Regions from separate parts of the Agrobacterium sp. SORGH_AS 787 genome, predicted to be linked through region 3. Evidence: predicted binding sites of a transcription regulator. Region 3 holds the regulator's gene; each other region holds the start of a gene.
What was found. Region 3 encodes LexA, which represses DNA repair genes until DNA is damaged. Its sites were predicted from a motif close to TGTTCNNNNTGTGTTCNG; they were not measured.
Positions count from the first base shown of each region.

Region 1 (9,708 bases), 890 kb from region 3:
GGCTGGTACCAGGTTTCGAACTCACCCTTTTCCAGCCCCTCCAGAATCTCATCGGCCGTGCGCTTGTGATTGACGATCTCGGCTTGAAGATTTTGCGTGAAGAACTCGTAGCGGTTCCGGCCCATCGCTTTAGCACGATAGAGGGCGAGGTCGGCGTTGATGAGAATCTTGCGCGCGTCGTTGTCCTGGGCTTCGCCAAAGGCGATGCCGATCGAGACGCCGCATCGGCAGGTAAACCCTTGAAAATCGAAGGGATGCTGGAAAGCTGCGATGATGTTCGATGCGATCAAGGTGACGGTGTGCTTGTCGGCCAGCTGCGGGATGAGGATGACAAATTCGTCGCCGCCAATACGGGCGATGATGCCCGCGTCACCGACATTGAGGGTCAGAATTTCCGCGGCTCTGGCAAGCGTCGCATCGCCCGCCGCGTGCCCCAACGTGTCGTTGATCTGTTTGAAGCGGTCGAGGTCAAGGTGAAGGATGGCAAAACGCGACCGGCCATCTGCCATGGGCGATGACGTCAGATCGTCCAGCTCCTTATCCAGCTTTCGACGGTTTGCCAGCCCGGTCAAGGGATCGTGCAGCGCGTTGTGCTCGATGTGTGACTTGGCCTCGATCAATTCCGCGTTGCGTGCCTCGGCCTCTTCCTTCGCGGCCTTAAGCTCCTCGGCAAGGCGCACATCTGCGGTGATGTCGAAAGCAATGCCGATGACCTTGCGATCTCCATCCCGATCGACATGGATACTGCCCACGGAGCGAATATAGCGTACCTCTTCATCTTGAGGCAGCACGCGCTGAATGCTGGAGAAGGGCTCATTGTTGGCTGCGGAGCGATCGGCCTCAGCGGCGGCCTTCTCTCTGTCATCTGGGTGGAGGCAGTTCAGCCATTTCGCTCGATCCGTGTAACCTGTTGTATATTCCAGCCCATAGAGTTGGTGCATACGACGATCCCAATAGGAATGGTCCTTGGTGAGATTGGCTTCCCAGATGCCGCAATTATAGGATTGGAGCGCGAAATCGAGCCGTCGCGACAACTCCATCAGATCGTGTTCGCGGGACGACAGTTCCTGAAGTGCAAGCTCAAGCTCGGCATTCTTGACGCGGCTGCTATAGATTGAGTTCTTCAACGTCTCTGCGATCTGCATGTCCGAGGTGACATCCCAGATGATGCCGCTCGTGTGCCGGGCACCGTCCGGTGTGCCATAGTTTGCGCCTGCAGCCCGCAGATAGCGCATCTCACCGGATCGCAACTGAATTCTATAGGCTTCGGAATGGGTTTCCTCCCCATCGGTGCAACGCCTCAGAAAGTCGGTGATCTTGGGCCGGTCTTCTGGCGCGACCGCTTCCAGCCAACGCGTGAGAGAAAACCCGTTCTCGGTCGTCGCGTAGCCATGCAGTCCTGCAGCACGACCATCCAGATAGCACGCGTCGCCGCCATTCAGCTCCCATAGGCCGATATTGGACGAATCCATTGCGAGCTTGAAGCGCTGGGAGAGTTCGAGGAACTTGCTCTCTCGAATATGAATCATCGTCAGATTGTGATTGCGCTCTGCAACCAAAAGGAGAATGACGGTGAGAGGCAATGCAATCCAGAAGGAGGCCGGATCGATAAAGTAGATCACCGCAAGCGACACGCCCGCCGAAGCTCCGAACAGCATCTTTTTTCGTTTGCTCTTCTCGCGGATGCTGCGTGAAAATGTCGATGCTGATGCCACGTCAGACAGTCCTCAGTCCAAGCTAAGAAAACAATGGTCGAGGAGAACCCTAAAAGATAATCTAAAACAAATAGTATAGCTGCGCGCCCCCGCTGGTGTTTCAGAGGCCACGTCTCGAAAAAAGTCTAAACGTTTGATATTGGTTAAAATCCATTCACCAATTATACGGAAATTGACATTGTTACGGGCGAATTCCGCCACATTCGGGAGAGAAATCTTGTTGCATGAGAAACTGATCCAGGGCCTGAAGGAGGCTAGAACCATGCGCTTGATGATTGCCGCACTTTTAGCCACCGCAAATCTGTTTGCCCCTTTGAACAGCTTTGCTCAGAGCGTCGATGTCGAGTCGACCATCAGCAAGGTTGACGTGAAGGGCCTGAACATAACGCTCGCTGACGGCAAGAATTACAAAGTGCCGGAAGAGTTCAACTTCGAGGGACTGCAACCGGGCGTGAAGGTTCTGGTGTTTTACACGGAAGTGGACGGAAAGCGCGTCGTGGATGACCTTGAGGTCGTGCAGTAAGCGAATGCAGCGTTCACATCAGTGATCTGTTTTTAGGCTGTTGACACGGGCACCGTTTTACTGCGGCACTTCTAATTATTTCAGGCATTTAGCACGCAACTCCGAAATCAATTTCGGCGCGTTGGTCAATTCGAAACCCGTACTATATTCCACCCGGGCGCCGGACGTTGAAAGGCTTGCCCAATCGGCGCCCGATGTGAGCGCTGCGAGCAGCTTCGGTTCCTTAGCAAGACTGATCGCTTGTTCATCGTTCCTGACGGGAGGCATCTTGATCGTCCGTTTGTAGCGGCCGATCTCAAAGGTCATCTTGCTAATCCCAAATTCCGCTATATCGGCCTCCTGCATGACGAAGACCAGTTCGCCTTTGTCACACCGCACGAGATAACAGATGGTGATGTCGCCAGTATCGTCCGGCGAGCACGTCCCAACGGTGCCGGTGTTGCGACCGTCAAGATGTCTCCACGGTGCTGGAGGTTCAGTCTCGGCGGGCTCTGTATCCTGTGCGTTGGCCAGACTTGCCATCATCACGGCAACAAGGAAAACCGTTTTGCCAAGCATATCATGCTCCCTGAACCTCAGCGTTCTGAAGAAGCTATTTGAAGCCTTTCTTTACGTCCAGAGCGGCAGACACAGGGTAAGACTAGACGGTTTCTCTGACGTCAACCCATTCGGCCAGATTCTTGTCGGTCTCGACTTTCAATATCTTGTCCTGTGGAATGGGAATTTCCGCCGCTTCGTCCTTGTCCATGCCAGAGACCAGCCGGAACATGCTGCGGATCACGCCGCCATGGCAAACACAAACGGTCTTGCGCTCGACGGATGAAAGCCAGGCGCCGATGCGCCAGGAAAGTATCTCATAGCTTTCGGCATTCTGGCCCGGCGGAATGAAATCCCATTTCGCCGCCTTGCGCGCCTTGACGCGGTCAGGAAAGGAAAGCTTGAGTTCGGGGAGGGTGTAGCCTTCCCAGTCGCCGAAGGACACTTCGACAAGGCGCTCATCGGTGCGGTAGTCTATAGGATCAAGTCCCATCGCACCGCGCACAAGTTCCATTGTCTCACGCGTGCGGCCAAGGGGACTTGCGACGTAATCGAATTCCGTGGCTGTCGGGCCGAGAATAGAGGCGAGGGTCTTGCCGTTGCCGACCGCTTGGGAGCGGCCGAAGTCGTTAAGCGGGATGTCCTTTTGGCCTTGAAGCCTTCTGATCGCGTTCCAGTCTGTCTGTCCGTGGCGGATAACATAGACCAGCACTGCTCACCCCTGCGTTTCTAACTCTGTCCTTTAAAGACGTGACGGCGCCGCACGTCAAAAATGAGGCGGCGCCAGTCCTTATCTCTGAACCGTGTTAGTCTTTTACGACGGAGATGTCCGGCGCGTCTACAGCCTTCATGCCGATTGCGTGATAGCCCGAATCCACATGATGCACTTCACCCGTCACGCCGGTGGAGAGGTCCGAGAGCAGGTAAAGCGCAGACTTGCCGACTTCCTCGATGGAAACGGTGCGCTTGAGCGGTGCGTTGTACTCGTTCCACTTCAGGATATAGCGGAAATCGCCAATGCCTGCAGCGGCAAGCGTCTTGATCGGGCCGGCGGAGACGGCGTTGACGCGAATGCCTCGGTTGCCGAGATCGACCGCCAGATAACGCACGCTTGCTTCGAGCGCTGCCTTGGCGACGCCCATGACGTTGTAGTTCGGCATGACCTTTTCAGCGCCATAATAGGTCAGCGTCAAAATCGAGCCACTGTCATTCATGATCGGCTCGGCGCGCTTTGCAACGGCCGCCAGAGAATAGACGGAGATGTCCATGGTGCGGTTGAAGTTGTCGCGGCTCGTGTCGAGGTAACGACCCGTCAACTCGTCCTTGTCGGAAAACGCAATGGCGTGCACGACGAAGTCGATCTTGCCCCAATGGGCTTCGAGATTGGAAAAGACAGCGTCGACCGTTTCGAGATCGGTGACATCGCAGTGCCCGGCCATGAAGGCGCCCAGTTCCTGGGCCAAAGGCTCAACGCGCTTCTTCAATGCGTCACCCTGCCAGGTGAAGGCAAGTTCGGCACCGGCATCGGCGCAAGCCTTGGCAATGCCCCAGGCAATCGAACGATTGTTTGCGACGCCCATGATGAGACCGCGCTTGCCAGCCATCAGGCCGGATGTCTGAGCCATGTGATGCTCCCTCATATTCCAGATTGATCCTGCCTATGGCATAGGCAGAACCGCTGTTCAAGAAGGCCTCAGATCATCTCATGTAAGGGAGCGTAACAAAGGGTGCGTTGTTCACCGCTTTCACGCAGGCGTCACAGATAAAGGCCTTCGCGCATGTGGCGCATCAGGTCCGTTACTTTAGCATCTGGTGTTTCAAGCAGAACGATACGCAGTTCGACGACGAGATCGCCGAAGGTGCCATCTTCTTTTTGCAAGCCTTTGCCCGGCACGTGAATGGCCTTGTCCGAACCGGACCATGCCGGCACTGAAACCTGCTGTTCTCCACGAGGCGAGTGAACCTTGGCCTCGCATCCCAGCACGGCATCGGCAAGTGCGAGCGGTAGACTTGTGTGGATATCGTAGCCCTTCACGGTGAACGCGTCGTCGCGGGCGGTCAAAACCGTGACGACGAGATCGCCACGCGGCGTTTCCGGCAGCTTGAGGCCCTGGCCCTTCAGTCGCACCACATGTCCATCGGTGGTTCCGATCGGCAGGTGAAAGCGCACTTCCCGCTCATCGGGCATACGAAGCGTCACCTGCTTCTGAGCGATAATGTCGTTCACGGTTACAATGGCTTCGGCCGTCATGTCGGGTGCTTTCTCCACGACTGGAGGAGGCGCCTTGAAACGACGGATAAGGGCGTTGAAAAAGCCGAGGGCAACGGAGTTTCCGGCGTCCGATGTTTCGCGAGCGGATGCGTCGTCGACCGATCCGTTGACGGCGAATTTTGCCGCGTCAACGCCGCCTTTCACCTTCGCTTCCGCACCGAAAATGCGTTCCAGCATATCCTCGGGAGATTCCGGTTTGGCGCTACCCTTTGTTGCGGCGGCAGAGGGATCTTCTGTGCTCTCTGCGGCCGCCTTCTCGTTGCGCGCCTGCGCCCGGGCCAGTTCTTCCATCAGTTTTTCGGCGGCCTTTGCGCGTTCCGCAGCCTGGCGGGCGGCCTCCCTTGCGGCCTCCCGCTTCTGCATAATGGTTTGTTCGCGTTGCTTGCCGTCTGAGGCCCGACGTGCCTGGTCGTAGAAACCGCGCTTCTTTGGATCCTTCAGCAGATCGTAGGCCTGTCCAATCTCGGTGAAGCGTGCAGTGGCATCCGGATCATCGCGATTGTGATCGGGATGAACGGTCTTCGCCTTGGAACGCCAGGCGGCCTTTATCTCGTCCGAATCGGCATCGTGCTTGACACCGAGAATTGAATAGGGATCACGCATCCGAACCACCAGTTACGCCCGAAACTGCTGCCGCTTGTCGAAGCGGCCTGAAACAGAAGAAACTCAGACCTGAACGTGCCAACCTTTGAAAATGTTGCACGATCAGTGTCTTGAACTGGATAGGACTGTGGCAAGAAGTTGCTAATCAGACCTTTACACACGCGTTACTGAGCGCATTGCCGGTCTGATCTCTGAGGATAGGGTAAATGTTTTACTTCTGGTCGAAGCGGGTCATCAGCCATTCGCCTGTCTCGGAAAGGCACGCTTGACCCGTATAGCTGGCCACGCCTTCAAAGGAATGGCGCGTGGTGTTGAAGTTGCGGCAGACGAAGCCGGTGCTTCTGTCTTCGCGGATCGCGGTTACGACGCCAGCGCTGCCGGTTGCAGCATTCGCCCATGGAACAGGGGAATCGGCAACTTTCACCAGGTCGGCAGACGTGACGGCATTGCGAATGGTGGCATCATCGGAGAGCACCGGCTGGGTCGGCTGGTTTGGCACGGACGCCGTGGAGAGCGAGCGGTCGACTTTTTCGCCGCCGAAAAGATCAAGACTGACACAGCCTGTCAGTGCAACGGCCATAAAGCCGGCGGCAAAAACATTGACGACCGATGACAGGAAGCTCTTTGTGCGACTGTTCGACTTTGCTATGACGATCACCATCTCTTACCCAGAACTCATCTCTGGTACGCAAATCAGCTTTGGAGCATTTTATTCAATATGTCGGAAACGGGGTTAACATCTAGTGACTTCACGGAAGAAAATGAACCATTCGCGCTTTTCGCTGAATGGTTGCGTGATGCAACCGCGTCCGAGATAAATGATCCAAACGCGGTGGCGCTGGCCTCCGTGGACGAGGACGGAATGCCGAGCGTGCGCATGGTGCTGTTGAAAGCGGCGGATGAACGCGGTTTTGTGATCTACACGAATTTCGAGAGCCGCAAGGGTCGCGAGCTTCTTGGACAGCAGAAGGCCGGCTTGTGTTTCCATTGGAAAAGCCTCCGCCGACAGGTCCGCATTCGAGGTTTGGTGGAGATTGTCTCGGACGAAGAGGCAGATGAATATTATGCCTCACGCCCCCGTGGCAGCCGTATCGGTGCCTGGGCCTCCAAGCAGTCCCGACCGCTGGAAAGTCGCTTCGCGCTTGAAAAGGCCGTGGCGGAGTATACCGCCAAATATGCGCTGGGTGATATTCCACGTCCCCCATATTGGTCGGGCTTCCGCATCAATCCGCTGACCATCGAATTCTGGCACGACCGGAAATTCCGTCTCCACGACCGCGTGGAATTCCGGCGGGAAACCACTGACGCCCCTTGGGCGAAGGTCCGCATGTACCCGTAAAGCGCCGTGCGTCCCATTGGACGCACGGCGCTTTACCTTTTTTGAAGCGACGCATCGTGCTTTCCGAAAATCGAGTCCGATTTCGGGCGGATACCGTAAGCGGGATGGCCGTCGACAGCGGCGGCCGAATCATGATCAGTATTCGTGTGAACGAAGAGGGAACACGATGCTGGCCGACTTGATGCAAAAATTCGAAAAAGCTTCGGCGTACTATGCCGCATCAAACAGTATTGAGCGCGATCCGGACTGGTTCATGCTGAAGCTGCAGGAAGAGGTTGGCGAGGTAACGCAAGCGTGGAACCGCTTGACGGCGCGCGGTCGGGCAAAGGGCAAAACGGCAGAAGAGATGAGGCAGGACCTTTCGGACGAGCTGGCAGACCTGTTCGGCCATGTTCTTCTGCTTGCCCATCACAACCAGCTTGATCTCATCGGTTCGATCCAACGCAAATGGCGCTTCGATCCAGCCGCTGCGGATTAGCCGCGCGTCGGTTCCGCGCGCAGCAATGCAGCGACGTCCGAGAGACTAGGGCAGATCGCAACGCATTTCTCCCGCATCCGCTCGGTCGCAGGCGCTACATCCGGCACCATCACCGTCATCATCCCGGCAGAGGAGGCGGATTGAACGCCATGATAGGAATCCTCCAGTGCCATGCAGTCGGCAGGATCGACGCGGAGACGGTTGGCGGCAGTCAGATAGGGCATGGGGGAAGGCTTGGGCTCGGTATAATCCTCGCGCGCCACGATGTGATCGAAGCGCCCGAGGAGGTTATGAGGTCCGAGGTGTCGATCGACGGATTCGTGCCGGGATGAGGTGGCGATGGCACGCGGCAGCTTCAGATCGTCCAGCAGATCGAGCATCTCCACAACGCCAGTCTTGATCTGCACGCCCCCTGCCATGCTGATCGCCAGGTGGCGTAGCCATGCGTCGCGAAACGCATCCATGGGGAAATCCGCACCATTCTCGGCAATGATGGTTCCGCTGATCACATCCCACGGACTACCGCAGACGCGCTGGTAAAGCTCGACAGGCAAGTTGTGCCCGCCCTCTTGCGATGCCGCAAGAAAGGAGTCGCGGTAAAGCGTCTCGCTGTCGATCAGGAGGCCATCCATATCGAAGATGACCGCTTTCGGCACGTGCGGTAATGTCATGTCCATGCCTTACTCGAACCGAAAGACGCGTTCGCCGAGGCTCTCGAAAGGGCGAATGAGATAGCCATCCGGGTCGGCAACGACGAACTGCCGGTTGCCTACTTCAGTCTCTCCTTTGCGATACCATTTCTCTTCGAGCGGGAGAAAGAGCGGAACGCGTGCAAGCTCCAACCTGTCAAGGATGAGCTGGAGGGAGGGAACGGCCAATTGCAGGTTCATGCCGCGGCCGAAGGGATAGCTGATCGGCGCATTCTCCTGCTCGAAGGTACGTCCAGCACCGATCTGGTCGATCATCAATTGCGCGTCGCCGAGCGCCAGATAGGTGAAACCTTCTTCCGGGCGCTCATAGACGACATGAAAGCCGATCAGATCACAATAGAATGTGCGGCTCTTGTGCCAGTCGCTGACGGCAAGTTCGGGAACGAGTGCATTGGAAACGAAGGTCATCTTTTCCTGATCAATGGGGAGGGGTGTTTATCGTGCGGATGAGGGCGGGATTTCGGTGTTCAGCGTCTTATGAATGAAGTCGGACTTGGCCTGCGTATAGGCATCGCCATCGTGCCTGTATGTCTTGGCGAGCACCATCTTAAGCGTCGCATAGTCATTGGCAAGAGAGGGGTTCTGGCGAAGGATTTCACGGAAACGCATTCTATTCTGGTGGGTCTTGCTGCCCGGCGGGCAAAGATAAACGCGAAGACCCGGCAACGGATCCCGAACCATGAAAGCAAACACGCCGTCACCATGGCGCGATCCGCGTGGCTCAAAGCCTGCAGCTTCCATGCGTGACCTGGCATCGTCCATGCAGCTGGAATGCTTCAGGACGACATCGATATCGATATAAGGCTTGGCGGGAAGATTGGCGACGGATTTACTGCCGACATGCTCGATGTTTTCGACCATGCCGCTTAACAACAGGACCAGACGGTCTTGAGTATCGAGATAGAGACACGGCCAGTCAGGATCGTAGGCAACGATCTCGACGAGCGTTGCCATCCGCCCACCTCAAGCCCTGGTGCCGCCGACCGTGATCTGGTCCATACGCAGATGCGGCTGGCCAACGCCGACCGGTACCCACTGGCCTGCCTTGCCGCAATTGCCAATGCCGGTGTCGAGCTTCATGTCGTTGCCGATCATGGTCACGCGCTTCATCGCGTCCGGTCCGTTGCCAATCAGCATGGCACCTTTGACGGGTGCGCCGATCTTCCCGTTCTCGATGAGATAGGCTTCCGTGCAGCCAAAGACGAATTTGCCCGACGTGATGTCCACCTGACCGCCGCCGAAGGAAACGGCATAGATGCCCTTTTTAACCGACCCGATGATCTCTTCCGGCGTCTTGTCGCCGCCGAGCATATAGGTGTTGGTCATGCGCGGCATGGGAACGTGGGAATAGCCCTGACGGCGTCCGTTGCCCGTTGCGGTCATGCCCATCAACCGGGCATTCTGCCGGTCCTGCATATAGCCGACCAGCTTGCCGTTTTCGATCAGTACATTGTAGCCGGACGGCGTGCCCTCGTCGTCCACCGTCAGCGAGCCGCGACGGTTGTCGATGGTGCCATCATCCACCACCGTG
Region 1 covers NZ_JAUTBG010000002.1:1,678,283-1,687,990, forward strand. Annotated here, with positions in the region: gene QE435_RS17270 (EAL domain-containing protein) at 1-1,715, opposite strand, end outside; gene QE435_RS17275 (DUF1344 domain-containing protein) at 1,978-2,238, shown strand; gene QE435_RS17280 (hypothetical protein) at 2,314-2,796, opposite strand; gene QE435_RS17285 (histidine phosphatase family protein) at 2,879-3,487, opposite strand; gene fabI (enoyl-ACP reductase FabI) at 3,582-4,400, opposite strand; gene QE435_RS17295 (DnaJ C-terminal domain-containing protein) at 4,532-5,650, opposite strand; gene QE435_RS17300 (RT0821/Lpp0805 family surface protein) at 5,862-6,311, opposite strand; gene pdxH (pyridoxamine 5'-phosphate oxidase) at 6,369-6,989, shown strand; gene QE435_RS17310 (MazG nucleotide pyrophosphohydrolase domain-containing protein) at 7,156-7,467, shown strand; gene QE435_RS17315 (HAD family phosphatase) at 7,464-8,138, opposite strand; gene QE435_RS17320 (VOC family protein) at 8,148-8,585, opposite strand; gene QE435_RS17325 (GrpB family protein) at 8,613-9,131, opposite strand; gene tldD (metalloprotease TldD) at 9,141-9,708, opposite strand, start outside.
Region 1: QE435_RS17310 (MazG nucleotide pyrophosphohydrolase domain-containing protein) is a predicted target of LexA. The motif match lies at 7,136-7,153, and genes of this name have one in related genera.

Region 2 (9,708 bases), on a different contig from region 3:
ACTGTCGGCGACCTGGCTCATGAAAGAGCACATCATTGGTGACGACGGGCTTCACCTTGAAACGCGTGGCCAGATTGGAAATCTCATACAAACGCATCTGGTCGTTCTGACGTCTGCGCAGGCATAGTGACACGTAGGCTCGGTTGCCGAATAGCTCCGCTATCTTGCGAAGCTGTGCGGCGCATGTCTCATCCGGCAAATCTGGCACTAGAATGCCTATCATACCTTCCGAGTAAGCGACGATATCATCCCAATGCAGGATGCAATTGTTCTTGCCGCCGCGCGATTTACCGAGCGTGATAAGCCGGGTTAAACGCGAATAGGCCGCACGATCCGTCGGGTAAACCAGCAGCGACATACCGTCAGCCAAATCAAGGCGACAGCCGACGACCAGACGCACGCCGGTGGCGCGGGATGCTTCAAGTGCACGCACTATCCCAGCGAGCGAATTGCGGTCGACAACGCCGAGTGCCTCGATCCCTAGGATTTTGGCAGTCTCGAACAGCTCCTGCGCAGAGGATGCGCCGCGCAGGAACGAAAAATGGGTCGTGACCTGCAGCTCTGCGTAGCTCATGCGAAGATCCCGTGGCAGAACCAGCGATGAGAACCAGTCTCAGGATCGACCCCATCGCCGGAGCGAAAGACCCATAGCCGCTCCCCGAATTCGTCCTCGATGACGAAGTAATCGCGAACCGCCTCCATCTCGGCATCACGCTGCCACCATTCTCCAAAAATGCGCTCCGGACCATCGGCACGCTTGACCTTGCGGCGTTTTCCGCGCCAGACAATCGAAACCGGGGGGCGGTCAGGTAGGAGGGCGATCGCCTCGATCAGCTCCGGATGGAGTAGGAGCCGCGCTGGCCTGCGCCAGTGGCTGACCCACGCTACGATGATAGGGTCGGCTGCGGGTCTGATCCGCTGGACGGAGCGTTCCGGCACATCGGACGCGACGGGTGCAACACGATAAACGCGCTGTCCCCTATTACCGTAGATGTCGATCAGCGGTGTCACATCGGTGATGTCATCCGAAACAAGAGCGGAGAGCTTTTGTACGTCTTCCAGCGTTTCCGTCATGACAGCGACCAGAATCAACTTTTCGATCCCGAAACCCGGTTCGATCTTTTCTGTCCGGTCTCGGAATAGCTTCGTCAGCCAAGCGGCATCGCGGGCGGGCTTGGCCGTTCCTGCGCGAATTGCCTGTCTGGTGCCATCAACCTTTTCGGCGATGAGATCAGCACGGCGTACGCCAAGTCCGCGCTTTTGTAGCTCGTCGATAAGTTGGAGGACGAGGCGGCCAACATATTTGTCGATGGTCTCGGCGGCTCCGATCGGCTCAGCAAAGACTTTGGATACCTCTACCAGTTCTGGCGTCCGGATCGGCTCGATTGGCTCGGCGATACGACAGAGAATCTGGTCGAGGCGGCGTCCAACCTCAGGCCCAAAACGCAATGTTAGCGGCGCGCGCGCAGTGTTGGCCAGCTCGCCGATCGTTTGGAAACCGAGAATGCGCAAATCTGAAACTATTTTTGCTGGCAGGCGCAGAAGCGAAATCGGCAATTTCCCGACGGCACGGACTGTCTCGCCCGGTGGAACGACGATCGTCTCGCGGGTAATAGCGCGAGCGCAGGCATGCGCCGCACCCCAGGTGTCTGCGACGGCCACGCGCGCCGTCAGCTTCTTTGCCAGGAACTGGTTGGCGATCTTTGTCACCATCGGCAATTCACCACCCTGCAGATGGTCGGCACCTTCGGTATCCATGACGATGCCATCAATCCCGTCGACCGCAACTATAGGCGAATAGATCGTCAGCGCCCAAAGCGTGATCCGCTCGAGCGCAACCAGATCAGCTTCGGGATCTGCATCAATTAACATCAAGCCACGAAACAGTGACTGTGCCTTTGCCGCTGGCATGCCGACATGCAGCCCTGCCTTTCGTGCGTTTGCGTCTGCAGCCGATACCCATCGCTTCGGCCCGCTCCTGGCAATCACAGCGATTGCCTGGTCACGCGGAATAGAAGGATCGGCTCGACGAATACGATCCGTCGGCAGATCCGGAAGATAGATCGAGACGACCCTTGTCATCACACGCCCTCACGAGAAACTCAGCACACTCACCCGCTTTCACGCGCATCAATTCCAGAAACCATCGAGGCCTACCGACCCCAGGTACCGGCAGCTCATCCGACGGCATCACGCTGACGCGCCACCTGGTGGTGGAAGCCGTTGGCTGGCCAAAATCACTCGCCTCCGACTGCCTGCGCCATCGTCGAACCGCAAGCGCCATCGTCCCTGTTCGCTCGGCTGCCAAGTGCAGGCGGCGGGAACTGACCATCGGCAAGCGGACGAGCTCGCCGACAACGGCACCAAGGCCCCCAAAAGAAAGCCCCTCCTCCATATTGGCCAGCACATCCTCTTCTCTGTCGGACTCCACGAAGATGACGCGGTCGGGATGGAGACCGACCTGAGCAAGCGCTGGAAAGAACAGATCCGGCCTCGTCAAACACCAGACGACGGGACCTTTGGTGCGCGCGGCAATACCGGCAACAAAGAGCGCGGCCGCTGCTCCGTCAACGGTTCCAGAACCGCCGCCCGCGAATTCATGCAGCGCGCCATACGCCAGGCCACCTCCCGGAAGGATTTCGTCAATCTCATCGACGCCGAAAGGTAGGCACCCCGCCTTCTTCACGCCCTCTCCTTGAATGGAAGAGATGCGCTCTCGCAGATCAGTAATTACTTGATCGCGGGCAGCCGACATCGGTTACGAATCCTTCCGAAATCGCAGTTGGAACAGGGACGACATCATGTCGCTAGAACTTGATTGTTCCCCTTCTGTTCCGTATCTTGTCCGGCGTCAAGACGCCTGAAAATAAGGAATCTCGGCTAAAGATTAGCAACACTGCAGATTCGTGAAGTTGAATCAAAACCGTAACGAGATTCTACATGGCGCCTTTGGTGGAAAATATTTTTGTCATCATGGAGGGATGTGGATATCCGAAGTCCTCAGAGATACCGAAGTAAGTTGGTATAGTGGCCAGGACGCCCAAAATCACACCGACGCCCGACAGCGAGCGCAGCTACACGCTGAAGGACGTCCGCCTGCCCAACATCGAAATCGAGTGCATCCGGTGTGAACGCGTTGATAGCTTAGAAAGAAAAGCGGCTGTTGCGAAGTTCGGGACCAAAGTGAGCTTCTCCAAGCTCCGCCGGCGCCTGGCCATGGGTTGCGACCGCCTATGCCATCCCGACGGCGACCTTTGCGAGATGAGGTTTCGATGTCTCCAGTCGCGGGATGCAGATGGCTAGGCGCCCGACCTCTTTGCAAGAAGCGTGAAATCGAAGATGAGAGGAGCATAGACTTCGGATTGCAGGAATTCTCCCCGACCTCAATCTGTTCGTTTAGATCTCGCCCTTCGGCTTCTTGCCTGTAGCATCTTCAATGCCTTTCTCGGCTTTCTTCTTGAGTTCCTCGCGATCCTTATCCGCATCTTCACCGGTGCGGGCTGCGTCGCTGGACGGGTCTGGCTTCTTGTCACTCATGGATCTTCTCCTTTTGCTGACCATCCAACCAAAGCAACGACAGAACGTTCCCAAAGAACCACCGACTCTAGAGTGGCGCAGTCGGGCTAGCCATCCGCCGTGCCTCAATCGCATCGCGCGCCGCGTACAAGGCAGGGAGGGTCGAATGCGCCAGCCCATATCCCGACATGCGCCGCTTGGGCTTCCAACTGTTGGGGGGCGTACCGGCCACCCGAATACTTCGGCCAGTCGATAGCATGCCCGTTGCGCACCATCCACGTGTTGACGTCCGTACCGTCGGCGCGCACGCAATAGCCCACGATCCGGTCGTAGCTGGTACCAGTCGCCGTGCATTTCGTCGGACGCGATTTTGCCAGGAAGGCATCCAAAGCTTTTGCGCTTGCTTGACCGCACCTGTACGCGCTGCCGGAAGCGTCCTCGCAGATCTGCCTGCTCTCTGGTGCGTCGATGCCTTCGAGGCGAACCCGCACGCCATTTATCTCGATCGTATCCCCGTCGATGACGGATGCCCGCCCCGTGATATCGGCCGGTGCAGCAAGCGAGGGAGTGAACGCCAAGGCCAATACGAGCGAGGTTGTCTTGATCATGTCATGCTTCCAAATTGAGCCTACGTTTGGAGATATTCCATTCGCTTCGTGAAAGAGATAGCTCAAGAGCTACCGATTACGGCGTCCTGCGCACTATCTCTTCAGCGCTACAAAGGCAAAGGCGAACGACAGGATGCCCGGTTGGCGACGCCGATATTTGTTAAACTCCGACATACCCGCGCGCGCCGATTAAATCGTTCTTGACTCTTCCGCAAACAAGAACATAAACAGAACGTCGATGGCGCGAAAGGCGCGTGCTTCCGACAACAACATGCAGAAAATTGAACTTCGAAAACGGGGATGAAGACGTGCGCTCGACGCGGGAAGATCCTGTAGCAGATCCAGTTGCCCACCTCGTAGCATGGCACGATGGGGACCACCGAGCTGCGATAGAGACGTTGATGGAGGACGTGCGGCACCTGCGGGAGCAGCTTGCATTGGCAACCGCGGCCATGAGCGCAGGATATACGAGAGGATGGATGCCCGACGAGGAGCGCAATTCCCGCTGAAGGCGAGCAACGCGGTCGTCGCCTAAGGCGAGGATTTCCGTCGTGTTTCCGAGGCCTCGAGGTGCTGCGGCGTCTGGATCACCGTGGGCTCGCCTGGAGGTACGAGGGCGCCGACTTGATCACGTCGAGAACGACCCAAGGCAGGGCGCTTGACGGCCTTAAGAAGCTTCTCCGATGCAGCAAGTGCAACCACGAGGGACTCATGGAGTTGTCCGTAGCCAAACTTCCGAGGTGACGCATGTGCAATCTTTATCAGGTCAGAACCAATCAGGAAGCAATGCGGGACATTGCTGGGGCGATGAGCGAGAGGCTGAACCTTGGACCAGAAGTCGAGGTCTATCCCGACCGCCCTGCCCCGGTTATCAGAAACCGTGACGGAGTGCGCGAGCTTGTCGGCCTCACCTGGGGCATGCCGACCCCGCCGAACATTCTTGGCGATCGACCGGATACAGGCGTCACCAACATTCGCAACGTAACGTCGCCACACTGGCGCCGATGGTTAAGGCCAGAGAGCCGTTGCATCGTGCCATGGACGCGGTTCTGCGAGTGGGAAGACACAAAGCCTCGAAAGACTAAGCGATGGTTCGCGATCGACGACAGCGAGCCGCTTGCATTCTTCGCCGGCATCTGGACCGACTGGAATGGCGTGCGCGGATCAATGAAGAATCCGCGAGAAGGTATTCACGGGCTGTTCGGCTTCCTGACATGCGAGCCTAACGACATCATCAAGCCGATCCATCCCAAGGCAATGCCGGTCATACTCACAACGCGGGAGGAGGTCGACGTATGGATGAATGCATCATGGGAAGAGGCAAAGACGCTTCAACGGCCATTGTCTGATGAGCGCTTGATTCTGCTGCCTGTTGAGGAAGTGACGCAACAAGGAACGCTGCTGTGAGCGATGAGAAGGCCGGAGACGGAATCCATATCAACCATTACTGCTCTCATCCAGGCTGCAAGAAGTGGGGTGGTCTCGGCTATTCCAACAACAAAATCGATACCCCACAGTGGTGGTGCTCGGAGCACTATCCGTATTGGGACATTCCGCGGTCCGCGGCTCGTTGAGCTTCAACGACAACGCCGCCACAAAACGATCAAGATTCATTCAGCCGTGGTTCACTGGACCGAGAGCTAAATCACTCCACCAAACGAGGAGTGATAGAAATGCGCAAGTTAGTTCTAGGCGCGGTGCTTTTGTTAAGCGGTCTGATGGGATCAAGTGCGAACGCAATGCCCATGGCGCAACCTTTAGCGCGGGATACGACAGACATCCAAACGATCGATTACGCTTGCGGGCGCGGGTATCATCTGTCGCCACGCGGCTTCTGCCGGCCGAACGGTCCACCGCGCTACGAACGCGAGTGGGGTCGTCGTGGAGATTGGGAAGCTCGTCGTGAGTGGCGAGAACGCCAGGCAAGACGAGAATGGCGCGAGCGAAGAGCATGGGAACGCGAACGCGAGTGGCGAAGAGGCGGCTATGATTACCGCGAATATCGCTGGTAACGTGTTACGGCGCTGGGACACGCGGGCACAACTCGGCAGTGGCCTATGCCATCATGCCAGTCGCGTCCTTTAACGGTCGACTCGAAAACAAGGCTGTGCTCTCTAGGATTCTCGGGAGCACAGCATGCAAAAGTTTCTTTCTCGATCCGTAGGGCTTATTCTGATCTTTTGTCTGATGGCGGCGTGCACCCACACTCAGCGTCCCATAAGGTATCCTGGCAACTGCTACTCGCCGTCCGATCTAGCCGCCGATGGGAGTCTTTGCGGACGTCGTGCGGCGTCGCTGCGTCCAGGTGGCTATTAGGATGAGAATCTCTTTCCCCTCTCCCGCCCCCACGTTGGGCGACGACATCGAGGAAGCCTTACGCAGCGTCGCCCAAGAACTCGGCTACAGCCGTGAACAATTGCTGCGGGTTATCGTCAGAGAATGGTTGGAGCAAAACGCCTACCTACCGGTCTTGGATCAAAACGACGAAGGTGAGGCTGACGGCAATCCCTAGCGGCTGATGGCGGCCCAAATGAAGGCCGCCATCCACCATCTCGGCTCAGTTCACAGGCGTCGCGCCGGCAGTGCCGCATTTGGCGAACTTGCCTTTGGCATCCTTGCACTGGACCTTCTTCTTAGTCGTCTCGCATTTGACGAACTTGCCTTTCGCATCGCGGCACTGCTCGGCGCTCGCCGGCGCAGCGGCGAAAGACGTGAGTGCGGCGACAATCAAAACCGACTTCCACATTCCCGAATCCTCCTTGGCCGTAATTGGCCGAAGCCATGGTTACAAGATGATCAGGAAAGCTCAAGCGGCGAGCGTGGTGCGATGAAGGATGCCTCTTGTAGATACCGCGCCTTTCGGTTGGGGACTTCCAATAGGGATCCTGGACGCCCCCTTTCGCCGGCGCCTATTCGAAACGGTCGCGAAGAAAGATCGCGGCATCTCGGGCTTCTTCCGAAGAGATCGTGTGACCGACGCCAGGATAGATTTTTGACGTCACGGCAAACCCCGCCGCTTTGAGTTGGTTCGCCGCAGTCGTCGTCGCAGCGGCTGGTATGGTCCTGTCAGCAGAACCATGCATCATAAAGACTTTCGTTTCGACAGAAGACGAAGTCGGCGGCAACGGCAACAGTCCTGCGAAAGTGACGAGCGATCCGACCTTCCAGCGGCCCGAAGCAACCGCATCCAGCGCCATGATCGCGCCTTGCGATACCCCGACGAAGGCCACCCTGTCGAGCGCGTTTTCGAACCCTTCGTGTTCGATGATCTCGGAGACCACGCCGTCGAACGCTCGACGCGCTGCGTCGATCCGCTCAGGACGCATGGTCTGGTCATCGACGGCGAACCACTGACGACCGCCTGACCTATGTGGAAACGGCGCGTCCGGAGCGACGAATGCCGTGTCCGGAAGCGTCGCCTGCCAGGAATTTCCCACCGCCTGCATAACGGACCCTCGTCCTCGGATCCCGTGGAACAGGATCACCAGATGATCGGCGCGAACCACTCCTTTTTGAGAGGCGGTTTGTTTCTGGGTGCGTTCCGCCTGCACAATTTGCAAAGGCTTCCCAGCAGGGTCGACCGCCTGGGACACGAGTTTGATTCCTCTGTTCGCGGCCAACACTCGATCCGGATTCGCGACGAGGTAGGTCGCGCCGACAAGGATGATGAAAAGAGAGACTAGGGTCGCGAGATGTGACGACGTCATGGGGCTTTCCTGTTGCATCCAATCAACCTGCATTCCGAATGTTCGTTCCGCTTCGCTGCCAGACCGGCACTGACATTCTCGTTATGGTCACGGTGTCCCTCGAAACGGCCAAGCCCCTGAGGACGAGGTAAAGGAGCTGATTTCTCGCACCGTCGAGAAGTTCGGACGCTTGGACGTTCTCGTCAACAATGCGGGTGTCGTCGCTGAAGGCGACGTCGGCACCCTGACGACAGACGACTGGCGTAGAGTGATGGCAACGGATGTGGATGGCGTCTTCTACGCCAGCCGTGCAGCGATCCCGCATCTGAAGACGTCGCACGGCTCGATCGTCAACGTCAGCTCGGTGTCCGGCATAGGCGGCGACTGGGGCATGGCCGCCTACAACGCCGCCAAGGGTGCTGTCACCAATCTCACGCGGGCTATGGCTATGGACTACGGAAAAGACGGAGTTAGGGTCAATGCGGTGTGCCCAAGCCTGACACATACAGGCATGACCGAGGAGATGATGGACGACGACAAGCTGATTGCGAAGTTCAACGAACGGTTCGCACTTCAGGGACCGGGAGAACCGGAGGACGTCGCGGCGGTGATCGCATTTCTTGCAAGCGACGATGCCCGCTTCGTCACAGGTGTCAACCTGCCTGTGGATGGCGGCATGTCGGCATCCAATGGTCAGCCGCCCCAGTAAACTTCGCGCGGCCCCTCATCAAATTTCCCTAAGGGGCCGCGGTGCGTTCTATTCGACAGGTCTTCCCTCTTCCGCCGCCGACCAGTCATTGGCCGGCTCATCAATGGCTTCATCGTCAGCGGGATCCGGGTCATGCTCATGGGCCACCATGAGGGCGTTGACCTCGACGACGATCATACTGCAGGCGTCCTCGTAACTGACGCCATTTACGACGAGGCCATCAACCAACTCCTCCAGCTTGGCGCGGACCTCGCGCTTCCAATCGTCGATCATTTCTCTCTCCTTTGTTTTGCTGTCATCTCAATCAGTTCTATCCAAACCGGCGCGTGGTCACTGGCGTGGTCCCAGCCCCGAACATGCACGTCGACCTGGGCTCTCACGAGTTTGTCGGCGAGATCCTGGCTGAGCAAAAAGTGGTCGATCCGGAGGCCGGCGTCGCGTGCGAATGCATTTCGGAAGTATGCCCAGAAAGTATAGATGCGGTCGTCTGGATGGAGGTGCCGCAGTGCATCCGTCCAGCCTTGGTCCACTAGATCGGCATATGCTTTCTTCACCTCCGGACGAAACAGTGCGTCGTCGATCCAGCGCGCCGGTTTGTAGACGTCGAGGTCGGTTGGCATGACGTTGAAATCGCCCACGAGCGCGACTGGGACACCGAGCTCTAACAGTTCGGCCGAGTAGGAATGCAGCCGCCGAAACCAATCCAGCTTGTACTGAAACTTCGGCCCAGGAACCGGGTTGCCGTTTGGCAAGTAGAGGCAGCAGAAGACAATCCCGTCGATGACGGCCTCAATGTAGCGGCTTTGGCTGTCATCCTGATCGCCGGGAAGTCCTCGTCTTGTCTCAAGCGGCTCCTGACCTCGCGCGAGAATGGCAACGCCGTTCCACGATTTCTGTCCTTGCCACACTGCGCCGTAGCCAGCGCGCTCCAACTCCTTGCGAGGAAACTTGTTGGAGGGCGCTTTAAGTTCTTGAAGGCAGACGACGTCAGGTCTCGCCTCATCAAGCCAACGAAGGAGGACGTCTAGGCGGCCGTTGATGCCATTGACGTTGAAGGTGGCGATCTTCACCTAGGCGGTCAGCGTTTGCGGTCGCCCTTGTCGCCCTCGCCCGATTTCGTATCGTGCTTTGCGTCATGGCGTGCGTCGGCCGAGAGCGAGCGGGAGACGTCAACGCTCTCCTTGAACTT
Region 2 covers NZ_JAUTBG010000003.1:219,864-229,571, forward strand. Annotated here, with positions in the region: gene QE435_RS24520 (error-prone DNA polymerase) at 1-574, opposite strand, end outside; gene QE435_RS24525 (DNA polymerase Y family protein) at 571-2,082, opposite strand; gene QE435_RS24530 (ImuA family protein) at 2,003-2,755, opposite strand; gene QE435_RS24535 (hypothetical protein) at 3,397-3,537, opposite strand; gene QE435_RS24540 (thermonuclease family protein) at 3,642-4,124, opposite strand; gene QE435_RS24545 (dehydrogenase) at 4,433-4,633, shown strand; gene QE435_RS24550 (SOS response-associated peptidase) at 4,872-5,531, shown strand; gene QE435_RS24555 (hypothetical protein) at 5,798-6,136, shown strand; gene QE435_RS24560 (ribbon-helix-helix protein, CopG family) at 6,442-6,636, shown strand; gene QE435_RS24565 (hypothetical protein) at 6,682-6,870, opposite strand; gene QE435_RS24570 (dienelactone hydrolase family protein) at 7,034-7,570, opposite strand; gene QE435_RS24575 (hypothetical protein) at 7,613-7,807, shown strand; partial or broken gene QE435_RS24580 (SDR family oxidoreductase) at 7,962-8,519, shown strand; gene QE435_RS24585 (hypothetical protein) at 8,568-8,792, opposite strand; gene xth (exodeoxyribonuclease III) at 8,789-9,589, opposite strand; gene QE435_RS24595 (hypothetical protein) at 9,598-9,708, opposite strand, start outside.
Region 2: QE435_RS24530 (ImuA family protein) is a predicted target of LexA. The motif match lies at 2,820-2,837, and genes of this name have one in related genera.

Region 3 (9,708 bases):
CGATGCCAAGCTATCCAAAAGGCAAATTGTGCATCGCGGAATTGGAATATGCCCATCTAATCGATTTTGCCACTTTACTGTTTCGTTTTAAGTCAATGCTTCCTTAATCGGCGCGCTGGATTGCAATCCGAATCGCGAGGCTGCAAATTGGCCTAAGGGACCGAGGGGCGGCACTTGAACGAGTACGGGGAACGGCAGCAGTTCCGCTTGCTGGAGACGGGCACGCCTGCGAGGGTCGAGCTCGATGGCATCAATTTGCCTGCCGGTCTGGCGAGTACCGATATTGTAATCTTCTCTCCACCGCATCCTGCGCATCAAGGCTTTGCGCAGCGATTGCGATCGACCTTATCGCGCTGCATCGCCGAGGAGCTCCAGTACCGGCAGGGCTTCCTTTTCATCCCTGTGCTGGTCGGCGCGGGCGCGGCACTCTGGTTTTCGCTTTCCTCTCCACCGTCCGACGTCGTTCTCTTTGTAAGCAGCCTTTGCGTCATCCCCATTGCCATTATCATGCGTCATCGACAAACCGTGGTCTCGTTCATGGTTGCCGTGCTTGCACTTCTGCTGCTTGGCATGTTGCTAGCGAACTGGGAGACCCGCCGTGCAGGGACGACGGTTCTCGACAGTGCCGTGACCACTACAATTACTGGCACAGTGGAGAGGCGGGAGGTGGATGCCAAGGGCTACTGGCGCTATACGATTGCCCTGACTTCGACGAGTGGTCCCTCTCTGGCACGGCTGCCAAACCGGATCTCTGTTCTCGCCCGCAGTCGCGAACAACCCATCGCGGTTGGGGCCGGTATTACCGGCAAGGCGCGTCTTTCGCCACCATCCGGTCCCGCGCTGCCCGGCCTCAACGACTTTGCATTTTCCGCCTATTTCGACGGGATTGGTGCAACCGGATTCTTTTATAGCGCACCCACGGCCTTGCCGACGCAAAGGGAGAGCGAGGACAAAGACAGCTGGTTAGACGCAGCCGATTCCTGGCTTTACGCGTTGCGCTCCGCCATTGCGGAACGCATACGCAGCGTCATCGGCGGTGATGCGGGCGCTTTTGCGGCCTCGATCATCACGGACGAGCGCCGTGCGATTTCCAGTGAAACAATGGAAGCGTTGCGTGTGTCGGGGCTCGCCCATATCGTCGCTATATCCGGGCTCAACATGGCGCTGGCCTCCGGCATCTTCTTCGTTGGCATGCGCATGGTTTTCAGCCTTCTTCCGGGTTTCTCGCAACGCTATCCCGTGAAGAAGATCTCGGCATTTGCGGCGCTGTTGATGACATTCGCCTATTACTTGATCTCAGGTTTTGCCGTTTCCGCCGAGCGGGCATGGCTGATGATGTCGATCATGCTAGCCGCGGTTCTCGTGAACCGGCCGTCGATCAGCCTTCGCAATGTCGCGCTTGCCGCAATCGTCATCATTGCGATTTCGCCGCACGAGATCATGGGTCCGAGTTTCCAGATGTCCTTTGCCGCAACGCTGGCACTGGTTGCGGCGTATTCGTTCTGGAGCAGATGGCGGGGCAATCGAGAGCGTCTCATTGTTGCGCGACCACCCTTGTGGCTGGTGGCATCCTCCAAAGCGGGTACCATTGTTGGGGGGGTGGTCATCACCTCGCTGATCGGAGGCGTCTCGACCGCGATTTACTCCATCGAGCATTTCCACCGGATCACCACCTATGGCCTGGCCGCCAATCTCGCGGCTATGCCGGTCATGTCCATCATCGTCATGCCATCTGCGCTGATTGCCATGCTGCTAATGCCCTTCGGTCTCGACGCACCGTTCCTGAAGCTGATGGGTTACGGCATGGCGATGGTGATCGACATTGCCAAAACCGTATCCAGCTGGGGCGGAGACGCCACAATCGGGCGGCAGCACCCCTGGTTTCTCATCGTCTCTACGGTCGGTTTTCTTCTGCTGACTTTGCTGCGGACACGGCTCGCTCTCGTGGGGCTTCCTTTTCTCCTTGCCGGTCTCGTGTTGGTGCCGGTTGAGCTGAATAAGGCGAAGCCCGACCTCTTGATCTACGAGGATGGCCTTCTTGTCGCATTTCGCACGGATCAGGCCGTCGCCACAACGAAGCGTCAGGCGAAGGGATTTGTCTATGAACAGTGGGCGAGGGCGGTGCCGCTGCCAGACAAGCATGTGGCGCCTGTCATCTTTGATGACAACGCAGCGAGCGATGAAGAGACCACGGTACAGGCATCGACGCGCCGCCAACCTGTTCTGACCGATCAGCAGAAGCAACAGGCCCGCGAAAAGATGCTACTGGCTCTCGAGCGGACAAATGTTTTCTCGTGCCAGAGAAATGCGTGGTGCGTGGGACAGCATGAGACTGGCGTCAGGGTCGCTGCCATTTCGAACACCGCCTTCACCGGAACCGCCTGTGATGTGGCGGATATCGTCGTCACCTCGCGCTTCGTGCCCTTCACGACTTGTCGCTCAGGCGCGATATTGATCAGCGCCACCACATTACGCAAGACAGGTTCGCTGGAGCTTTGGCTGAATGAAAGTGGAGCGCCCGTCGCGGCTGCACGCGCGGCGATGCAAGGCGTCGCCAGACCCTGGTCCGTCCACCGCGCTTACGACTGGCGCAGCAAGACGTTTGACGGAGAGGTGCCGCCGCATATTGAAACGATGCTGGCGGCCGAGCCGTAACTCGTTGCCTCTAAACGGCGTTTGAACGCCGATCCTCAATGATCTCGCCCGACGCCCGCGCTTCCTCCTCATGCTCCGGATCACGCCACGGTTCAGAGACCGCTGCCTGCTCCCATTCCCTCATCGCTGGCAAACCAAGGAGGCGCGTCTTGTAAGCCTCCGCTGCTGGCGACAGTGCGGTGCCGTAAGTCTGGAAGCGAAAGGCAACGGGGCAGAAGAAGGCGTCAAAGGCGGTGAAATTGACACCGGTCAGAAACGGTCCGCCAAAAGTGTCCAGCACCTGCTGCCAGAGCGTGTCGATGCGCGCTATATCCTTGCGGAGCGCGTCGCTTGCGGGGACTGGCCGGATGCGCAAGCCTACGCTCATCGGGTGCAGATTGCGCAGGGATTGGAAGCCGGAATGCATCTCGGCGGCGGCAGAGCGCGACCAGGCCCGCGCCTTGGCATCCTCAGCCCAAACACCATCATGCCGTTCGGCGAGATATTCCACGATTGCAAGCGAGTCCCAGACGGTGACATCGCCATCCACCAGGCAGGGCACCTTGCCGGAGGGGGTGAAGTGCATGAAGCTGTTCTTTGGATCGGGATCGTTGAAGGGGACGAGGCGCTCATTGAAAGGGATGCTCAATGTCCGCATTAGAACCCAAGGCCGGAGCGACCAGGAGGAGTAGTTCTTATTGGCGATGTAGAGATCGTACATGTTGTCTCCTCTTGGTGATAAGGCGGCTCGTATCGCAGGCAATTGGCCAAAGCGTAAGTGCTTGCAAAGGTCGTAACGCATGAGCGGGAGGACATACAGGCCTAGTCTGTCATGTCAGATATCATATGATTTGATGTGTTCGCCGCTCTCACGCGTCTGGAGACAGAAGCAGAATGAACTTCATTCGCTCGTCATGGTTTGATGAGCAGACATGAAGTGAATGGAGTGTTCGAGATGGACGTCAAATCTGGCGGTTGTGCCTGTGGTAAGGTGAGGCTTTCGATGGTGGGTAAGCCCTACCGTGTCGGCCTTTGTCACTGTATGGATTGCCGCAAACATCACGGCGCGCTCTTCCACGCATCAGCGATCTTTCCTGAGGATGCCGTGACAATCGAAGGGGAAACGCACAGCTATAATGGCCGCTTCTTCTGCCCCAATTGCGGCTCGCCCGTCTTTGGGAAAAGCGACGACGAAATCGAGGTGAATATCGGTTCTCTGGATTCACCAGATCAGTTCGAGCCGACCTACGAGCTTTGGACGATCCGCCGTGAAGCCTGGTTGCCGGATTTCCCGACGCTGCGACAGTATGATCAGGATCGAGAATCGACCGGCAGGACTGAGGAGGGGCGATGATGTCACGCGTCACATGCTGCGGCGTCCTTAGGCTGAAACCATAGATGTGGGCGCCTCTATAAACAGGCAGTCCAATTCCGCCTTCCGACTGCTGACAAAGGCCCGAAAACCTTTCCGGGTCATGGTCGGGACTGAACCGGCCACCCATAAGACCTTGACACAGGAATCCTCTGGCCGAGCCCGCGAATGACCCAAAGTAAACGTTAAAGGCCTATCATCACCCTAAAGGCAGGCCAATCGCCTGCCTCTAACGTTCAACTCGGGATGTTCTTGCCCCTCGAAAGCGATGGGAGCAACGCCAACGCCGCTCGCTATCGCTCAATGATAGCGACGAATGAGACCGACCAGCTTGCCCTGAATCTTGACCCGATCAGGTCCAAAGATGCGGGTTTCATAAGCGGGGTTTGCAGCCTCCAAAGCGATGGAAGCGCCCTTGCGACGGAAGCGCTTCAAGGTGGCTTCCTCGTCGTCTACGAGTGCAACGATGATATCGCCGGGGTTGGCGGTGCTGCCGTTGCGGATGATGACGGTATCGCCATCGAAAATGCCAGCCTCGATCATCGAGTCGCCCTTGACCTCGAGCGCGTAGTGCTCCCCCGTACCGAGCATATCGACGGGTACGGCGACATCGTGGGTGTTGTTCTGGATGGCGGAGATCGGCACACCGGCGGCGATGCGTCCCATCACAGGGACGGTGACAGCGGACGAGCTCTGATCGTTTGCGGGCTTCTGGGCCGGGGCAGGCTCCTGCGGTTTGGCTTTCCCGAGGCTACCCTCTATCACGCTTGGCGAGAAACCGCGCGGCGGCTTCTGTGAGGGTGCGGAATAGGCTTCGGGAAGCTTGATGACCTCCAGCGCTCTTGCCCGGTTCGGCAGGCGGCGGATGAAGCCACGCTCCTCCAACGCAGTGATCAGGCGGTGAATACCAGACTTCGAGGCGAGATCGAGGGCATCTTTCATCTCATCGAAAGATGGGGGCACGCCGGACTCTTTCATTCGCTCATGAATGAAAAGAAGCAGTTCCTGCTGTTTGCGCGTGAGCATGAAGAAAACCCTTGGAATGCGTGGCGAAGATTCGTGAAACAAATACAGAACGAACACTATATGTTCCATATGTGTTCTGCAATCCCTTAAAATTCCGCAAACGTTTCCGTCTGATCAATTCGCGGTCCTGTCATCCGCGCAATGGTAGAAGTTTATAGCTTCTTTACGGTGTCGCGTATCTTTTTCGTCTCCAGGTTGATGATCTCATTTTTACGGGTATCTACGAGCTGCTTCGAGGATCATCCGATCCGGTCATCCTGTGGGATGAAGGCCAAGCCATTCGAAGCATTATCAACAAAATCATCAGGGCTCCACGGCGCTGCTTCGTAGCGTCTTTTCTTGGGGCAAGGACATTTTTATGAAGCTCATTAGGTTCACCCTTATCGGAATGCTGATTGCGCTGGCCGGTTGCCAGACACTCGACCCCAATTCACCGGAAGCCTTGAAGCGGAAGGAGTATGACCGGCTGCTCCTGAACACGACGATGGCCAACTGCAAGCTCATCGTTCAGCTCAATCAGAAGCGTGTTTCGCAAAACAAGGAGCCGACGCGCGACAACAACTGTGCAAGGATTCTGAAGAACCACGCGCTTGGTGGCGTTCATCCGGCGAGCTTCGTCCCCGATATAGCTGTGAACGGTATTCCCATTCCGATCGGCGGACTGATCAAGCTCGCCATCGTTGCCGACCGAAACCAGCGTGAGAAGAAGGCCTGGGAGGCATCGCTACCGGCTTGGGTTTCCTCCGGTGGTGAGAACAGCGAGAACGTCTATCGCATGTTGCTGGCGCAAGGTTTCAAGCCTGAAGAATTGGAAGGGCTGAAGGGAAGTGCTGGATTTTCCGACGCCGTGCGCGCGGTCGGGCCGTTCGTGCAATTTTCAGAGGCCAATCCCGATGTCGTCCGGAGGGCGAATGCCGGCTAAAAGGCAGCGGTCGGTGCTCCGGCCGCAGCTTCCCTCATCCCGTGACACGTGGCGCACTTGCTGATAATGCCTGTGCAACATCGCAAGTTAAGCGGTTGCCGGCGATGTCCGGCGCATGTGTCGTGAGGAATGAGATGACTGTGAAGAACAATTTGAAAGTGGTCGCCGGCGAGGGCAAAGGTGCTGTCGCCTTTTCCAACACGGAACGGTTTTCGCTGATTGCCGGCCCGTGCCAGATGGAGAGCCGCGACCACGCCTTCATGATTGCCGGCACGCTCCATGAGCTTTGTGGCAAGCTCGGCATCGGGCTTGTCTATAAGTCATCCTTCGACAAGGCCAATCGCACATCGCTCTCCGGCAAGCGCGGCATCGGTCTCGGCAAGGCCATGGAGATCTTTGCCGATCTCAAGAAGGAATTCGGGTTTCCGGTACTGACGGATATCCATACCGAAGAGCAATGCACCATTGTCGCCGAAACCGTCGATGTTCTGCAAATCCCGGCCTTCCTTAGCCGCCAGACCGATCTTCTCATCGCAGCCGCGAAGACCGGTCGCGTGATCAATGTGAAGAAGGGGCAGTTCCTGGCGCCCTGGGATATGAAGAATGTGCTGGCGAAGTTGAATGAGAGCGGCAATCCGAACGTTCTTCTCTGCGAACGCGGTGCGTCTTTCGGCTACAACACGCTTGTCTCCGATATGCGCTCGCTGCCGATCATGGCCTCGCTCGGCGCGCCGGTGGTTTTCGATGCGACGCATTCCGTGCAGCAGCCAGGCGGGCAGGGCGGGTCGACCGGTGGTCAGCGCGAATTCGTTGAGACATTGTCGCGTGCGGCGGTTGCCGTTGGCATTGCAGGTCTGTTTGTCGAGACCCATGAAGACCCTGACAATGCGCCGTCCGATGGTCCGAATATGGTCCATCTGAAGGACATGCCGAAGCTTCTGGAGAAGCTTCTGGCGTTTGATGCTATCGCCAAGGCCGCCTGATTTTGGCCTAACCAATTTTTATCTATGGTGCGACGCCTGATGTGGGGCGTCGTCATTGTAAATTCTTCCGCTTCGTCTACAGCGAAGCGGCAATGACATCCGACTCGTTTCAGTCACCTTTATCCGCGATCCGGCCTGAAAACGGCTTCACAGTTTTGCCGATGCGCTCTAAGACAAGCGACTGAAATTCATCTGTTCCAGTCCCAAGGGAGAGACCATGACAGCCATTACCGACATCATCGCACGCGAAATCCTCGATAGCCGTGGCAATCCCACGGTCGAGGTCGATGTGTACCTCGAAGACGGCTCCTTCGGTCGCGCCGCCGTTCCATCTGGCGCATCCACCGGCGCTCACGAGGCAGTCGAGCTGCGCGATGGCGGACAACGCTATGGCGGCAAGGGCGTTGAAAAGGCCGTCGAGGCCGTCAACACCGAAATCTTCGATGCGCTTGGTGGCTTCGATGCCGAAAGCCAGATCCACATCGACCAGACGCTGATCGCGCTCGATGGTACGCCGAACAAGTCTCGCCTCGGCGCAAACGCCATCCTCGGCGTATCGCTGGCTGTTGCCAAGGCTGCCGCCGAAACGACCGGCCTGCCGCTTTATCGCTACGTCGGCGGCCCGAACGCCCACCTGCTGCCCGTTCCGATGATGAACATCATCAATGGCGGCGCGCATGCCGACAACCCGATCGACTTCCAGGAATTCATGATCATGCCGGTCGGCGCGGAAAGCATCCGTGACGCGGTGCGCATCGGTGCGGAAATCTTCCATGTTCTGAAAAAGGAACTGGCAGCCCAGGGCCACAACACCAATGTGGGTGATGAAGGCGGTTTCGCGCCAGGCCTGAAGAGCGCGCCGGAAGCGCTGGACTTCATCATGAAGTCGGTTGAAAAGGCTGGCTACAAGCCGGGCGACGACGTTGGCCTTGCTCTCGACTGCGCGTCGACCGAGTTCTTCAAGAACGGCAAATACGAGATGGAAGGCGAGGGCCGTACGCTCGAGCCGGAAGCCATGGCTGATTACCTTGCAGAACTCGCTGGCAAATACCCGATCATCTCCATTGAAGACGGCATGGCCGAAGACGATTGGGAAGGCTGGAAGTACCTGACCGACAAGATCGGCTCCAAGGTACAGCTCGTCGGCGACGACCTCTTCGTCACCAACTCCGCGCGCCTGCGCGACGGCATCAAGATGGGCGTTGCCAACTCCATCCTCGTCAAGGTCAACCAGATCGGTTCTCTGACCGAGACGCTCGACGCTGTCGAGACAGCGCACAAGGCCCGCTACACGGCGGTCATGTCTCACCGTTCGGGTGAAACGGAAGACTCCACGATTGCCGATCTCGCGGTCGCCACCAACTGCGGTCAGATCAAGACCGGCTCGCTGTCGCGCTCCGACCGTCTGGCAAAGTATAATCAGCTGATCCGCATCGAAGAGATGCTGGGTCCGCAGGCTGCTTACGCTGGCCGTTCCATTCTTCGCGGCTGATTTGGCTACGAGATGACAGGAGGGTTCTTTCGGAGAACCCATTAATAGAAAACCCGCCGATGGCCTCGGCGGGTTTTTCTTTTGGGGTGTTGCTTTACTTTGCTCTCCACCCACCGGTGGAGGGTAGCGGCGCGTTAAAGTGCCTTCTTGATCTTTTCGGCGTGAGCCTTGAGTACCTCTATATCGGCCATCGCGCCGCTGTGAGGCTTCAGAGGTTCTCCATCCTTGCGCGGTACGACGTGGAAGTGCAGGTGGAAGACCGTCTGGCCTGCGGCGGGTTCGTTGAACTGCGCGATGTAGACGCCGTCCGCATCGAAGGCGTCCTTGGTGGCGACGGCGAGTTTTTGAACGACGGGGATCGTCTTTGTCAGCACCTCAGGATCGGCATCGAGAATATTGCGCGAGCCGGTCTTCGGGATCACCAGCAGGTGACCCGGGGCTTGGGGCATCACGTCCATGAAGGCGAGTGTATGGTCGTCTTCGTAGACCTTGACGCACGGGATTTCACCCCGGAGGATTTTTGCGAAGATGTTATTGTCATCGTAGGCTGTCACGGGCTGCTCCCTCAAAACTCTTTAGTCGTCGTCTTCCTGCCGTTCGCTTTTGCGAAACGGGCTGTGATCTTCAAGATAGTCGTTGATCTGTTCGACTTCGCTGCGCTCCCGCTCCAGATAATCGGCGATGGCGTGGCGAAGACCGGGATGGGCAATGTAGTGGGCGGAATGGGTGGTCACCGGCGTGTAGCCGCGTGCCAGCTTATGCTCGCCCTGAGCGCCTGCCTCCACGCGCTTCAAGCCCTTGGAAAGCGCGAAGTCGATCGCCTGATGGTAGCAGACTTCGAAATGCAGGAAGGGATGGTCTTCGATGCAGCCCCAGTGGCGGCCGTACAGTGCATCGCCGCCAATGAAGTTGATGGCGCCCGCAACATATTTACCTTCACGCTTGGCCATCACCAGCAGGATATCGTCTGCCATGCGTTCGCCGATCAGGGAATAGAAAGCGCGGGTAAGGTAAGGCTTGCCCCATTTGCGGCTGCCGGTATCCATGTAGAAGGTGAAGAATTGATCCCAGATGTCTTCGGTCAGGTCGCTGCCGGTGAGCCAGTCGATCTCGATGCCGTTTTCCAGCGCTGCGCGCCGTTCCTTCTTGAGGGTCTTGCGCTTGCGCGATGACAGGGCGTCGAGGAAATCGGTATGATCGCGATAGCCTTCATTGATGAAATGAAACTGCTGATCGGTGCGATGCAGAAAACCTTCATCCTCCAGTGTTTCGATCTCGT
Region 3 covers NZ_JAUTBG010000002.1:2,564,756-2,574,463, reverse strand. Annotated here, with positions in the region: gene QE435_RS21715 (ComEC/Rec2 family competence protein) at 175-2,655, shown strand; gene QE435_RS21710 (glutathione S-transferase family protein) at 2,666-3,355, opposite strand; gene QE435_RS21705 (GFA family protein) at 3,590-3,988, shown strand; gene lexA (transcriptional repressor LexA) at 4,307-5,032, opposite strand; gene QE435_RS21695 (hypothetical protein) at 5,391-5,954, shown strand; gene kdsA (3-deoxy-8-phosphooctulonate synthase) at 6,089-6,937, shown strand; gene eno (phosphopyruvate hydratase) at 7,155-8,429, shown strand; gene QE435_RS21680 (HIT family protein) at 8,564-8,983, opposite strand; gene QE435_RS21675 (GNAT family N-acetyltransferase) at 9,005-9,708, opposite strand, start outside.